Regions from separate parts of the Enterobacter sp. PL_is511 genome, predicted to be linked through region 1. Evidence: predicted binding sites of a transcription regulator. Region 1 holds the regulator's gene; the other holds the start of a gene.

Region 1 (7,936 bases):
GCAAAGCGTTCCAGTTCGAACGTGAAGGTTACTTCTGCCTGGACAGCCGTTACAGCACCGCGGAAAAACCAGTATTTAACCGTACTGTAGGTCTGCGTGATACCTGGACGAAGATCGGCGAATAATATTGCTGCTCTGGTCAATGAGAGACAAACGCCGCACTGTGCGGCGTTTTTTTATTTAACGATCAGAGTATTAAGCCAGGGCTTAAAGAGGCGTCATGAAAATATCAGGTCAATGAGGTGCTACTTATTTTTTAAAAAAAAGTTTGTGCCATTGCGAAAATCAAAAATGTTACATAAATGGAAAAAGATTCCACGTCTACCCACTGAAATACCTGATAATTCCCCGTCATTCCTCGCCTTCCCGTAAATGTTACAAAGCACTACCAATTATGTGCACTTCGTCATAATCCTGACTTTTGTCCGCTAAAAAGCATTGATAATTCGCGTCGCGAAAAATAACCTAAAGACGGTAGTTAATTCGAGGGTATTTAAAACTACCCCTGACCATTTGGTCTTTTTTATTTACGCCGTTTCAGGCGTTTTAATTCGTCAAAGAGGAATAATCTATGCGTACGTTCAGTGGCAAACGTAGTGCGCTGGCGCTGGCTATTGCCGGTGTGACAGCAATGTCGGGCCTGGTGATTGCGCCAGAGGCAAAAGCAGCGGGTTTCATCGAAGATTCTACCCTCACGGGCGGTATTTATTACTGGCAGCGTGAGCGTGACCGTAAAGACGTCACTGAAGATAAATACAAAACCAACCTTTCTCACTCCACCTGGAACGCCAACCTGGACTTCCAGTCAGGCTATGCCGCGGATATGTTCGGTCTGGATATTGCTGCGTTCACCGCGATTGAAATGGCGGAAAACGGCGACAGCGGCCACCCGAACGAAATCGCCTTCTCCTCCAGCAACAAAGCCTATGATGAAGACTGGTCCGGGGATAAGAGCGGTATAAGCCTTTACAAAGCCGCGGCGAAATTTAAATACGGTCCGGTATGGGCGCGCGGCGGTTATATTCAGCCAACTGGCCAGACTCTGTTAGCGCCGCACTGGAGCTTTATGCCGGGTACCTATCAGGGTGCGGAAGCGGGGGCTAACTTTGACTACGGTGATGCGGGTGCGTTGAGCTTCTCCTATATGTGGACCAACGAGTACAAAGCGCCTTGGCACATCGAGATGGACAAGTTCTACCAGAACGATAAAAAAACCAAAGTCGATTACCTGCACTCGCTGGGCGCGAAATACGACTTCAAAAACGATCTGGTGCTTGAAGCGGCATTTGGTCAGGCACAAGGCTATATCGATCAGTACTTTGCCAAGGCCAGCTATAAGTTTGATGTCGCGGGTAGCCCGCTGAGTACTAGCTACCAGTTCTACGGTACGCGCGATAAAGTCAGTAACGGTGGGGTCAATGACATTTATGACGGCACCGCGTGGCTGCAGGCACTCACCTTCGGCTATAAGGTTGGCCAGGTTGATTTGCGTCTGGAAGGCACATGGGTGAAGGCGGAAGGGCAGCAGGGCTACTTCCTGCAGCGTATGACTCCGACCTACGCCTCCTCCAACGGCCGTCTTGATATCTGGTGGGATAACCGCTCAGACTTCAACGCCGACGGCGAGAAAGCGGTCTTCTTCGGTGCAATGTACGACCTGAAAAACTGGAACCTGCCTGGCTGGGCGGTGGGCGCTTCTTACGCTTACGCCTGGGACGCAAAACCTGCCGATATGGCAACACCGGACGCATACTACGATCCCAACTATCGCCTGAAAGAGTCTTCCTACAGCCTGGATGCAATCTATACCCTGCAGGATGGCCGCGCGAAAGGCACGATGTTCAAACTGCACTTCACCCAGTATGACAACCACTCCGATATCCCGAGCTATGCGGGCGGTTACGGCAACATCTTCCAGGATGAACGTGACGTGAAATTCATGGTTATCGCCCCATTCACCATCTTCTGATAAACGCACTGGCGGGCTGAGTCCCGCCGGTATGGAGACTGTATATGATGAAAAAAATCGTAGTCGTCGCGTTGCTGGCATCAGGGCTGGTGGCGTGTGCGCAGACTCAGGCACCAAAAGAGGACTCCCGCCTGAAGGAGGCATATAGCGCCTGCATTAATACTGCGGAAGGTTCGCCGGAAAAAATTGAAGCCTGTCAGAGCGTGCTAAACGTGCTGAAGAAAGAGAAAGCGCATGAGCAGTTCGCGACGCAGGAAAATGTCCGCGTAATGGATTACCAGGCCTGTATCCAGGCGCGTAAAACCGGTAACGATCAGGAAGTGGCGAAGCGTTGCGACCAGATTTGGAAAGAAATTCGAAGCAATAACAGTAAGTAACTCGCTGTTATCATGCCCGGTGGCGCTGCGCCACCGGGCATTTTTTTAGGCAAAAAAAAGCCAACCTTACGGCTGGCTCAGAGTATGAACACTTGTTTATTTCGCGTCGTGCGCGTGGTCGTCTTCGCGGCAATCGCCTTCAGCACAATGACCGTAAAGGTACAGGCTGTGGTTGGTCAGGCGGATGCCATGACGCGCGGCGATTTCACGCTGGCGTGATTCGATGGAATCATCGCTGAATTCAATGACCTTGCCGCAATCGAGGCAGATCAGGTGATCGTGGTGCTGCTGCTGGGTCAGTTCGAAAACAGATTTACCGCCTTCGAAATTATGACGGGTAACAATGCCCGCGTCATCAAACTGGTTCAGCACGCGATAGACGGTAGCCAGCCCAATCTCTTCACCCATGTCGATAAGACGTTTATAAAGGTCTTCCGCACTGACATGGTGATTGTCTGGACCCTGAAGCACTTCAAGGATTTTTAACCGAGGAAGCGTAACTTTCAGGCCAGCCTTCTTTAATGCGGTATTGTTGTCAGTCATGCGGAATCTGTCCTGTTGCTAAACGATTCACTTCTGTAGGAAGTGACAGAAAATGCACCTGGGATAATGCGTCTCATTATAGAACTGCCATGGCTAAATGAAAACTGCAAGTCTCAGGCAAAATATGCTTATAAAAATGGGGTATCACCAACAAACTTGCTCAATGGAAAACCACATTTTATCAGGGAGACATTGTACAGGTCTGGGCGAAAAAGTTAAAAGATTGTAGCGATTAATTTAATCGGTTTGACCTGGGGCATGGGCGCAACCGCAGTTGCGCCGCGAAATAATCAGGCGTTCAGAATATCGTCCAGGTGCAGTTCTTCACGGATCTGCTTCACCCACTTCTCAACACGCTCGGCGGTCAGTTCTGGCTGACGGTCTTCGTCGATGGCCAGACCCACGAAGTGATCGTCATCGGCCAGGCCTTTAGACGCTTCGAAGTGGTAACCGGCGGTCGGCCAGTGGCCTACAATAACCGCGCCATTCGGCTCAATGATGTCGCGGATGGTGCCCAGCGCGTCACAGAAGTATTCGGCGTAGTCTTCCTGATCGCCACAGCCAAACAGGGCGACCAGCTTACCGTTGAAGTCGACTTCTTCCAGCGTCGGGAAGAAATCATCCCAGTCGCACTGGGCTTCACCGTAGTACCAGGTTGGGATACCCAGCAGCAAAATGTCATAGCCTTCCAGATCTTCTTTGCTGCTCTTGGCGATGTCATGCACATCAGCAACGTCTTTACCGAGCTGTTTTTGAATGTTTTTTGCGATATTTTCGGTATTGCCGGTATCACTGCCAAAGAAAATGCCGATGATTGCCATGAGTAAAATAACCTCTTGAAACTTAATAGTATGGTGGCGCAATTCGGCCACGGATAAGGGCAATAATAGCAGAACTGGCAACCCTGCGGAAACAGCTATCGCGCAGGACTGCACTCTGTGCTACATGAAAAGGGCGATAAAGGGGATTTTCAGACTTATGCCTGGCCGCGTAACGTTTCAAGCTGAGCGATCAACATCTCTTCAATGAGTTCACTGCGGCTGATATTTCGCGCGTCGGCCAGCTCGTTCAGCGCATCGACGGCGTCGGCGTTAAGCTTCAGTTCGACACGCTTAAGCCCACGATTTTTATCGCGTTTAAGCTGGTTGCGTTTATTGATACGCAGCTGTTCATCGCGCGAAAGCGGATTCGTCTTGGGTCGTCCCGGGCGACGCTCATTCGCGAACAGATCTAGTGTCGTACGGTCCGTTTGTTCTTTGGCCATGATTCTGAGACTTCGGGGGAAACACGCCGCCCTGCTAATGCCCGGGCGATAAGCGCGCCATCATACATCACCAAAAACGGCACGCCAACGACTGGACGCCTGCAGCCTTCCAGTCGCTCTCTTTTTAATCAATTTGCAGTATCAGCAAGATAGCGGCGAATGGCGCGCAGCACGGCGTCAGGTTTTTCCGCATGCACCCAGTGCCCGGCACCGGCAATAACGTGGGCGCGAGCCTGCGGGAACTGGGCCAGCAGCGTGTCGCGGTACGCGTCGGTTACGTAAGGTGAGTTTCCGCCGCGAATAAAGAGGGTAGGGTGCGGCCAGGCGGGGACGGTTTTCCAGCCCACGATGTTGTTGTACTGGTCCCAGAGCACCGGCACGTTAAAACGCCATTGCCCGTCAACAAACGACTTCAGCAGGAACTGCACGACGCCTTCTTCATCAAGATGCTCACGCATGACGGCAGCCGCCTGTTGGCGTGTCGCGACACCCGCTTCTGTGACCGCATTAATGGCGGCAAAAATCTCGTCGTGACGACGGACGTCATAATCCACGGGCGCGACGTCAATTACCACCAGGCCGCTAATACGGTCCGGGGCCAGTGCCGTCAGGGCCATCACCGCTTTACCACCCATTGAATGCCCGATCAGCGTTACCTTCTGCAGGCTATGTGCGTCCAGCGTATCCAGCAGATCCTGCGCCATCGCCGCGTAGGTCATCTCGTCGGAACGCCCGGAAAGACCGTGATTGCGCATATCGACCTGTAAAATATCGTGGTCGGTAACCAGATCACGTGCCAGCACGCCCAGGTTATCCAGGCTGCCAAAAAGCCCGTGAACCAGTACGATGGGAGAATTATTGTTCGGCGATTGTGCAGTTTGCGCTCGGGTATTCAATTTCATGGCAAAGTTCTTTTTTTACGTATGTCAGGTTAGGGTATCATGTTGACCATTCTGCCGCCCGGCTGCAAGGTTCCAGTTTAATCTGACTTTTGCCGCCAACCTGGTTTGACGCTATCCGCTGTTGGGATTTGACCTTATAATCCCAATGACTTGTATTCAGATAAGATATCGCACTGGATTAAGATGAAAACAATCGAAGTTGATGACGAACTCTATCAGTATATTGCCAGCCAGACGCGGCATATCGGGGAGAGCGCGTCCGACATTTTACGGCGCATGCTTAAAATTTCCGCCGCTTCACAGCCTGCTACCCCAGTCACCAAAGATGTCGTGTCTCAGCCAAGCGTTGTTGCACAAGCAAAACCTGCCGTGACGCCGGCAAAAGATAAAGTGCGCGCGATGCGCGAGCTGCTGCTCTCCGATGAATACGCGGAGCAGAAAAAGGCGGTTAACCGCTTTATGCTGGTGCTGTCTACACTTTATTCACTGGATAACAAAGCGTTTGCTGAAGCGACCGAGTCGCTGCACGGTCGTACTCGCGTCTATTTCGCGGGCGACGAGCAGACGCTGCTGCAAAATGGCAATCAAACCAAACCCAAACATGTTCCTGGCACCCCATACTGGGTGATAACCAATACCAATACGGGCCGCAAGTGCAGCATGATTGAACACATCATGCAGTCCATGCAGTTCCCGGCGGAATTGATTGAAAAGGTTTGCGGTACAATTTAACCCTTGCATCAGAAGGACCCGGTAATGGCAAATCACAGCCGTGCAGGCCAACCTGCACAACAAAGCGATTTGATTAACGTCGCTCAGCTGACCGCGCAGTATTACGTGCTGAAGCCGGTCGTGGGCAACGCAGAACACGCAGTGAAGTTTGGTACATCTGGTCACCGCGGCAGCGCGGCGCGCCACAGCTTTAACGAACCGCACATTCTGGCCATTGCTCAGGCCATTGCGGAAGAGCGCGCTAAAAACGGCGTTACCGGTCCGTGCTACGTGGGGAAAGATACCCATGCCCTGTCTGAACCGGCGTTCATCTCTGTTGTGGAAGTGCTGGCTGCAAACGGCGTCGATGTCATTGTTCAGGAGAACAATGGCTTCACCCCAACGCCTGCGGTCTCTAACGCCATCCTGGTACACAACAAAAAAGGTGGCGCGCTGGCTGACGGTATCGTTATCACGCCATCCCACAACCCGCCGGAAGACGGTGGCATCAAATACAACCCGCCTAACGGTGGCCCGGCGGACACCAACGTCACCAAAGTGGTCGAAGATCGTGCGAACGCCTTGCTGGCTGACGGCCTGAAAGGCGTGAAGCGCATTTCTCTGGATGCGGCCATGGCGTCCGGCCACGTAAAAGAGCAGGATCTGGTTCAGCCGTTCGTGGAAGGGCTGGCGGATATCGTCGATATGGCGGCCATTCAGAAAGCCGGCCTGAAGCTGGGCGTGGATCCGTTGGGCGGCTCTGGTATCGAATACTGGAAGCGTATCGCCGAGCACTACAAGCTGGATCTGACCATCGTGAACGATCACGTCGATCAGACCTTCCGTTTTATGCACCTGGATAAAGACGGCGCGATCCGTATGGACTGCTCTTCCGAGTGCGCAATGGCGGGCCTGCTGGCGCTGCGTGATAAATTCGATCTGGCGTTTGCTAACGACCCGGATTATGACCGTCACGGTATCGTCACCCCTGCCGGGCTGATGAACCCGAACCACTATCTGGCGGTTGCGATTAACTACCTGTTCCAGCACCGTCCGCAGTGGGGCAAAGAGGTGGCCGTCGGTAAAACGCTGGTTTCCTCGGCGATGATCGACCGGGTGGTCGAGGCGCTGGGCCGCAAGCTGGTGGAAGTGCCGGTGGGCTTCAAATGGTTCGTTGACGGTCTGCACGACGGCAGCTTTGGTTTCGGTGGAGAAGAGAGCGCGGGGGCCTCTTTCCTGCGTTTCGACGGCACGCCATGGTCAACCGATAAAGACGGCATCATCATGTGCCTGCTGGCGGCGGAGATCACCGCGGTCACCGGTAAGAACCCGCAGGAACATTACAATGATCTGGCGGCACGCTTTGGTGCACCAAGCTATAACCGTATTCAGGCCAGCGCGACGTCAGCTCAGAAAGCGGCCCTGTCCAAACTCTCTCCGGAGATGGTCAGCGCAAGCACCCTGGCAGGTGACCCGATCACCGCGCGTCTGACGGCGGCACCGGGCAACGGCGCCTCCATTGGTGGGCTGAAAGTGATGACCGAAAACGGCTGGTTCGCCGCGCGTCCATCCGGTACGGAAGATGCGTATAAAATCTATTGCGAAAGCTTCCTCGGCGCTGAGCACCGTCAGCAGATTGAGAAAGAAGCGGTAGAGATTGTCAGCGAAGTGCTGAAAAACGCGTAAGTGCGGTTTGTGTGCGGGCTGATGCCCTCACCCCGGCCCTCTCCCACAGGGAGAGGGAGAAAACAATAAAAACGGCAACCCTTGGGTTGCCGTTTTGCTTTTACCTAACTGTGCTTATTCTTCAATTCAAACCGTGGTGACACCAGACCGTACAGCGTCCAGCCCATAAAGGTCACCATCGCGCCATACAGCATCGCTTCCTCACCGGATGAGTAGAGCGCGTAGAAGCTGTAAATCGCGCCAATCAGCGCCACGATATTCGCCGCACGCGCCTTGCGTGGATCCACCTTCGCGACTTTCTGAATAATCACCAGCGCCGCCATCGACAGAATATACGGAATGATATTTGTCACGACCGCCAGGTTGACCAGCACGTTGAACTGGCTGTTCAGCGACGGGCTAATGGTCATCAGCGACAATCCGCTCTGGAAGATAACAATCGCCAGCATGCCCTGCACCGGCGCATCCGCTTTGGTCACGCGGG
Region 2 (7,936 bases), on a different contig from region 1:
GGCTCGGGCGGTTCACGCAAATATCTGCTTGCCAGCCTCGATCAGAGCCTGAAGCGCCTGGGCGTCGAATACGTGGATATTTTCTATTCCCACCGCGTGGATGAAAACACGCCGATGGAAGAGACAGCCTCTGCGCTGGCACAGGCGGTGCAGAGTGGGAAAGCGCTGTATGTGGGCATTTCCTCCTACTCAACCGGGCGCACGCAAAAAATGGCCGAGCTGCTGCGCGAGTGGAAGATCCCCCTGCTGATCCACCAGCCGTCCTATAACCTGCTCAACCGCTGGGTCGATAAGACCGGTTTGCTGGATGCGCTGGCAGCAAACGGGACCGGGTGTATCGCCTTTACCCCGCTGGCGCAGGGGCTGCTGACCGGAAAATACCTGAACGGTATTCCTGAAGATTCACGCATGCAGCGTGAAGGCAAGAAAGTCCGTGGTCTGAACGAAAAAATGCTGACCGAAGCCAACCTGAACAGCCTGCGTTTACTGAGTGAAATGGCGCAGGCGCGCGGTCAGACCATGGCGCAGATGGCGCTAAGCTGGCTGCTGAAAGATGCGCGCGTGACGTCCGTGCTGATTGGCGCAAGCCGCCCGGAACAGCTGGAAGAGAATGTTCAGGCGCTGGAAAACCTGCGCTTTACGGAGGACGAACTCAAGCGGATTGACCAGCATGTTGCGGATGGGGAGTTGAATCTGTGGCAGGCGTCGTCGGATAAATAGTGCGGTCTGATGCCCTCACCCCGGCCCTCTCCCTGTGGGAGAGGGTTAGGGTGAGGGGGAATTACTTCTTACTGATCTTATCCAGATACCCCATCACAAACGCAGAGAGCACAAACGTCAGGTGGATAATGACGTACCACATCAGTTTGTTATCCGGCACGTTCTTCGCGTCCATAAACACGCGTAGCAGGTGGATAGAGGAGATCGCCACAATCGACGCGGCCACTTTATTCTTCAGCGATGACGCATCCATTTTGCCCAGCCAGCTGAGCTTCTCTTTACGCTCGTCGATATCAAGCTGGGAGACAAAATTCTCGTAGCCGGAGAACATCACCATCACCAGCAGCCCGCCCACCAGGGTCATATCCACCAGCGACAGCAGAACCAGAATCAAATCCGCTTCGGCAATGGAAAAAATGTTCGGCAGAACATGCAGGATTTCCTGAAAGAACTTAATCGTCAGCGCGACAAGCGCCAGCGAAAGGCCAAAATAGACGGGGGCCAGTATCCAGCGAGAGGCGTACATGGCATTTTCAAAAAAGCGTTCCATAAAGTCCTGTTTGCAAAAGAAACCAGCGCCCAGTATATCTCAACGGCGCTGACTGTTTGCAATAACTCAACAGTACGCCACTCAGACGTTGTCCGGGTTAACCTCGGGACGGGCGTACTCCGGCCAGACAAGCGCCACCAGCTCAGGATAGGCTTCCAGACTGAACTCGCGAAAACACTGCCGCAAATTTAATACGTCCAGATCGGAATAAGAGACCTTCTCGCCGTTAAGGCAGCGCTTTTTGATATTGTCATAATATTTATACACGGCTGAATTCAGGTCGCTACAGCGACGCTGCGCCTCAAACAGTCCGGGCGTATCATTAATTTCCGACATTTTCATGCGCTTAATTGTCGCGTGTAAAAAGTCGATATATTCGTGGTTCACCCGCCAGTACCAGACCGGCGTAACGGAGTTCATCAATACAGAGAAATGGTCTTCACCTTCCTCTTTTGTCATCAGTTCAGGTTGCGGGGGTTCACTGGTGTCTTTCGACACTTTCGTTTTATTGAACTCCTGCATCAATAAAAGAACACCAGCGGTCAGTAATAGTAATGTGATGACCGTAAAAAAGATGCTGTTCATGGGTAGGCTCCATTTTTTTTGATTTTAAATTTGCCTCATGATATTGTCAACGAATCTCACGCCTTTACCAACCCCACCCTGTTGAAATTAAAGGAAATTGAAAATGCTGCCCGACTATCTCGTCCCGGCTAAGTACCACATCACGCCTGTGGAACAGCAACCGACGGAAGCAGAAAAAGAGGCCAGTTTCACTCAGGGGAAAAGAAAGCTCTCTGATTTCGAGCCCGATATATTAATTGGTGTTTCCCGAACTGGCAAATCCCGAAATATGTTGCTGGAAGAGCACGATCGCCATATAAAAGACCGCTTATTTCGCGCCATAAAAATTGAAGCCTTTGTCCACCTGCTGAATGACCTGCAGGCCGAGGGTGAAATAGATGCCCAGAAACTAAGTCAAATATTGGCCGAGAAAACCGAAGAAATTAACAAAGCGGGCAATGAAATTTGGCTTAACTTAATTACGCGCGAAAAAAACAACCCAATTTTTTATAGCCTTGGGGAGGATTAACGTGAAGGAAGTTAAAAACAACGACGTTTATTTGACTTTAGATGATAAGAAAAGTGATGAATTTATCTTAAAGCAAAATCTCGATGCGCTGCGAAACACAAAAAATGACGAGATGACGCGTATTACCCAGGACCTGGTATCGATCCCGGCAACGCTGGTGCGGCTGAAATGGCAGAATCGCCGTGAAATTTATCCGCTACAGGTCAAAGAAGAAATTTACGGTGCCGTGATGAACACCATCATGGAACAGCGGCCAGAGCTGAAAGAGAAGCTTCTGGGTCGCCTCGAGGCCAATTACCAGTATCTGCTTGCCAGAGAAATCGCCACCCTGCGCCTGACGCGCAAGCTGTCAGACGGTGAGTTCCGTACCTCAAACGTCACCTGCGTGGCGCTTGATGAAGACGCGCTGGCGTCTGGTGCCAGCGCCCCTTCCGAACCGCAACGCTAATTAAATCTGAATACGGCAATCGCCTCTTTTAACTGACCCGTCTGCTGGCGCTGCGCTTCAGCCACCTGCACTGTTTGCGCTACGTGACGCACGTTCTCCTGCACGCTGGCATCGATGCTGGCAATGCTGTCGTTCATCTGCGCAATGCTCGCCCGCTGCTGCTCGCTCATCTGCGACAGCTCCTCCAGCAGAGAGCGAAGCCCTTCGATACTCTCAATGATCGACTTCATTGTCATACCCGCCTGCTCAACCTGCTCGACGCCCTGCAGCGTGGTTGCCTGCGATGCGGTCAGAAGCTGGCGGATATCTTTTGCAGCCCCCTCGCTGCGCTGGGCCAACACGCGCACTTCCGAGGCAACCACCGCGAAGCCTTTGCCATGTTCGCCCGCTCTGGCAGCCTCGACCGAGGCGTTGAGCGACAGAATATTGGTCTGGAACGCAATCCCGTCGATCAGCTCCAGAATGGCGTAAATGCGCTGCGACTCCTCGCGAATGTGCTCCATCGCCGCAATCGCCTGCCGTACGTTATGGCCCCCCTGCTCCGCCACGTTACTGGTACTGAATGCCACCTCCCGAACCTGGCGGGCTTTTTCACTGGTCAGGGTGGCAACAGCCCTTAACTGTTCCATCGCACTGGCCGCCGTCGCCAGCGAACTTGCCTGGTGATCGGTACGTTCCGACAGCGCGCTGTTGCGTTGTCCTAACGCGCGGGATGCCTCCAGCAGTTGCCCAATATTGGCGCTGACCTGCTCAAGCGTGGCGCGCATGGTGCCCAGCGTCAGGCTGAACGTGCGGGCAAAGGAAGACTCTGCGGGGACCGCATCGACGACCAGCGTGAGGTACCCCGGTTCACGGTTGATCACCCCCGCCAGCCTTGCCACCTCGCTCGCCGAGCGGGCGTCCTGCTCCATTCGTATCGCCAGCAGAACCAGAATTGCGGTCTGGACCACCACAAACAGCCCGTGGAAAACCACCATATGAAAGCCGGTGTGCATGAACACCATGACGCCGTAAAGGTCATTCTCCTGCAGATAGTTAAACACCAGATGATGTAACGCGATGACCGCCGCCCCCATCACCAGCGGGCGCCAGTCTCGCCAGGCAAGGAGCGCGGAGAGCAGGACGAAAACCGAGAAATGGTATTCAGTTTCGCCTTCGCCCAGATGAATCAGCAGCGCGGAAAATGCCATTAGCACAAACGCAGAGCTCAGGCGGAGCAACAGCGCGCCGGGAAACAACAGCGTCAGCAGCGTCGATAAACAGACCAGAGAGGTGCCAATAATCGCCCCCTGCACGATATTCTCGTTGATATAGCCCACCCCCAGCGAGATGGCCCACAGCGACCAGATGAGCACCAGTATTAGCCTGTCGGCGCGTCGTCGAATGGCAGAAAGCGAAAACAGATCGTTTTGAGGCGCGTGCGGATACAGCCATGTCATCGTAGCCATAGGGAGTCTCTTGCTGTGCAGGTGAAAAGATCCTTCGAAGAAGGTTTGTTTTTATTATCTTTTTTAAGCGTAGTGGGGATATTCCACGACGCCATTTCAGCCAACGATATATTTTAATGGCTCAGCCGAATACTGATATTTACTTAACTATCAATGGATTATTAATTATTGCTTTATTGATAAGGAAATATGAAGAATGGGGATATACAGCAGAAAATAATAACGATGTTGCGTGGCAGAAAACAAAAAAGCTGGCTTTCGCCAGCTTTCGTTCTATTTTTTGGCCGCTTTTTCTTCGCCGACCAGCCCAATCTTCAGGTAACCCGCCTGATGCAGCGTGTCCATTACCTTCATCATGGTTTCATAATCAACGGTTTTATCCGCACGGAAGAAGACCGTGGTGTCTTTCTTACCGCCCGTAAGCTGATCCAGGGCCGGGATGACAGAGTCGGCCGTCACCGGGTCATTGCCGAGGAACATGGATTTATCCGCCTTCACCGACAGGTAGATAGGCTTCTCCGGGCGCGGCTGGGGCTGGCTGGATGAGGCAGGCAGATTTACCTTCACATCCACCGTCGCCAGCGGCGCAGCCACCATGAAGATAATCAGCAGAACCAGCATAACGTCGATAAACGGCGTCACGTTGATCTCATGCATTTCGCCGTTATCGTCCAGATTTTCGTTTAGACGCATCGCCATACTATCAACCCACGCGCAGTTTGGACGCCGCGTGCACCGGCTTAACCGAGCTGGCATTCAGGTCGAGATCGCGACTTTGCAGCAGCAGAACCTGCGCGGCAACGTCACCCAGCGTGGCTTTGTAGCTGCCAATCATACGCGCGAAGATGTTATAGATAACCACCGCCGGAATCGCCGCGACCAGACCAATCGCCGTCGCCAGCAGCGCTTCTGCGATACCCGGGGCCACAACCGCCAGGTTGGTGGTTTGGGTCTGCGCGATACCGATAAAGCTGTTCATGATGCCCCAGACCGTACCGAACAGACCGATAAACGGTGAGATCGCCCCGATGGTCGCCAGATAACCATTGCCGCGCCCCATGTGTCGGCCAACGGCCGCCACGCGACGCTCCAGGCGGAAACCGGTACGTTCTTTGATGCCTTCGTTATCTTCACTGCCCGCGGAGAGTTCCAGCTCGTTCTGCGCTTCATTCACTAACAGGGTGGTCAGGCTTTTCGCGTGGAAGGATGAGGTCATGTCTGAAGCCTGATCCAGAGAGCGGGCTTCAGCCAGCTGCTGCTGTTCCCTCTTGAGGCGACGCTTCTGCGAAAGCAGCTCGGCGCTCTTGCTGAAGAAGATAGCCCAGGTGACAACGGACGCCAGAATCAGGCCGATCATCACAATCTTAACCACGATGTCAGCATGCTGATACATGCCCCAAACGGAGAGATCCGCCTGCATCAAATTATTACCCACTCTGTATCTCCAGGACGCAAATCACAAAATCTGAACGTAATAATATCAAAACGTCGTCGAATTGATAGTAGTTCTCATTAGTATTTGCATAGTGCCGCAATTTTCGTTCACTTTCCTTGCGCTTACGCAGTAAAAATTTCTTATGCGTTTTTTTGCTAATATTTTCTGCTTATTCGATAAGCCTGCGGGTGCAGTTTTTTCCAATCGTGGTAGTCTGGACGTCCAGACGTATAAAAACAGGGTTAGCGAACATGACAAAGAAGCATCTTGATACCACGCTGGTACAGGCAGGACGCAGCAAAAAATATACTCAGGGATCTGTCAACAGCGTGATTCAACGCGCCTCCTCGCTGGTGTTTGATACCGTTGAGGAGAAAAAAATCGCCACGCGCAACCGCGCGAAAGGCGGCCTGTTTTATGGCCGTCGCGGCACGCTAACCCATTTTTCTCTGCAGGAGGCGATGTGCGAGCTGGAAGGAGGCGCAGGCTGCGCGCTGTTCCCGTGCGGAGCGGCTGCGGTCGCCAACACCATTCTGGCGTTCGTGGAACAGGGCGATCACATCCTGATGACCAACACCGCCTACGAACCCAGCCAGGACTTCTGTACCAAAATTCTCAGCAAGCTCGGCGTGACCACCGGCTGGTTCGACCCGCTGATTGGTGAAGGTATTGCCAAACTTATTCAGCCAAACACGCGCATTGTGTTCCTGGAATCGCCGGGGTCGCTCACCATGGAAGTTCACGACGTGCCGGCTATCGTGAAGGCCGTGCGCAGCAAAGCGCCAGAGGCGATCGTTATGATCGACAACACCTGGGCGGCAGGCGTGCTGTTCAAAGCGCTGGACTTCGACATTGATATCTCGATTCAGGCGGCGACCAAATACCTGATTGGCCACTCGGACGGCATGATCGGTACTGCGGTCTCCAACGCGCGCTGCTGGGATCAGCTGCGTGAAAACGCCTACCTGATGGGCCAGATGGTGGATGCCGACACGGCCTACATGACCAGCCGCGGACTCCGCACGCTGGGCGTTCGCCTGCGTCAGCACCATGAAAGCAGCCTGAAGGTGGCCGAATGGCTGGCGCAGCATCCGCAGGTTGAGCGCGTGAATCACCCCGCGCTACCCGGCAGTAAAGGCCATGAGTTCTGGCAGCGTGACTTTACAGGCAGCAGCGGGTTGTTCTCGTTTGTGCTGAAAAAACGGCTGAATAATGACGAGCTGGCAAGCTATCTGGATAATTTTACTCTCTTCAGCATGGCCTACTCGTGGGGCGGTTTTGAATCCCTCATCCTGGCTAACCAGCCGGAACAGATTGCGGCCCTGCGCCCCGGTGGCGACGTGGACTTCAGCGGTACCCTGATTCGACTGCATATCGGTTTAGAAAATGTTGACGATCTGATTGCGGATTTAGCAGCAGGGTTCGAGCGTATCGTGTAGAGTGCTGGCTGAAAATGTACTCCCTGGACGCTTTTGTGGACACCGCAAGCGGAAAAGTCTGCATGAGTTGCGCCCGGGATCAAACCCGACGGGCGAATAAGGGAGTACAATAGCGCTATATCTGCTGTTCCACAGGAAAGTCCATGGCTGTTATTCAAGATATTATCGCGGCGCTCTGGCACCACGATTTTGCCGCGCTGGCGGATCCTCACGTCGTCGGTATCGTCTATTTCGTGATGTTCGCAACTCTGTTTCTGGAAAATGGATTACTGCCAGCCTCGTTTTTACCCGGTGACAGCCTGCTTTTACTTGCCGGGGCGTTAATCGGTAAAGGCGTCATGGACTTCACGCCAACGATGGTAATCCTGACCTCCGCTGCCAGCCTGGGCTGCTGGCTGAGCTATCTGCAGGGCCGCTGGCTGGGGAACACGCGCGTCGTCAAAAGCTGGCTGGCGCAGCTGCCGCATAAGTATCACCAGCGTGCGACCTGCATGTTTGACCGGCACGGCCTGCTGGCGCTGCTGGCGGGGCGTTTCCTGGCGTTCGTTCGCACCCTTCTGCCGACGATGGCGGGCATTTCCGGCCTGTCGAACCGCCGCTTCCAGTTCTTCAACTGGCTGAGCGCCCTGCTGTGGGTTGGCGTGGTGACGACGCTCGGCTACGCGCTGAATATGATCCCCTTCGTGAAACACCACGAAGATCAGGTGATGACCTTCCTGATGGTGCTGCCGATGTTCCTGCTGGTGGCGGGTCTGGTGGGGACTATCGCGGTGGTGATTAAGAAGAAGTACTGCAGCGCATAA

The links. Region 1 encodes Fur, which represses iron uptake genes when iron is present. Its sites were predicted from a motif close to ATAATAATGAGAACNACTATCAA; they were not measured.
Region 2: the regulator Fur is predicted to act here: its motif matches at 5,756-5,778, upstream of exbB (tol-pal system-associated acyl-CoA thioesterase).

What each region holds. Positions count from the first base shown of each region.
Region 1 covers NZ_JBVPGP010000024.1:401,698-409,633, forward strand. Annotated here, with positions in the region: gene glnS (glutamine--tRNA ligase) at 1-125, shown strand, start outside; gene chiP (chitoporin ChiP) at 572-1,969, shown strand; gene chiQ (ChiQ/YbfN family lipoprotein) at 2,017-2,346, shown strand; gene fur (ferric iron uptake transcriptional regulator) at 2,443-2,889, opposite strand; gene fldA (flavodoxin FldA) at 3,180-3,710, opposite strand; gene ybfE (LexA regulated protein) at 3,866-4,153, opposite strand; gene ybfF (esterase) at 4,282-5,055, opposite strand; gene seqA (replication initiation negative regulator SeqA) at 5,239-5,787, shown strand; gene pgm (phosphoglucomutase (alpha-D-glucose-1,6-bisphosphate-dependent)) at 5,812-7,452, shown strand; gene potE (putrescine-ornithine antiporter) at 7,557-7,936, opposite strand, start outside.
Region 2 covers NZ_JBVPGP010000023.1:280,273-288,208, reverse strand. Annotated here, with positions in the region: gene AC0TN7_RS13655 (aldo/keto reductase) at 1-720, shown strand, start outside; gene AC0TN7_RS13650 (TIGR00645 family protein) at 782-1,270, opposite strand; gene AC0TN7_RS13645 (ESA_00282 family adhesion-associated protein) at 1,352-1,855, opposite strand; gene AC0TN7_RS13640 (hypothetical protein) at 1,959-2,363, shown strand; gene AC0TN7_RS13635 (hypothetical protein) at 2,365-2,811, shown strand; gene AC0TN7_RS13630 (methyl-accepting chemotaxis protein) at 2,808-4,259, opposite strand; gene exbD (TonB system transport protein ExbD) at 4,533-4,958, opposite strand; gene exbB (tol-pal system-associated acyl-CoA thioesterase) at 4,963-5,694, opposite strand; gene metC (cystathionine beta-lyase) at 5,946-7,133, shown strand; gene yghB (DedA family general envelope maintenance protein YghB) at 7,277-7,936, shown strand.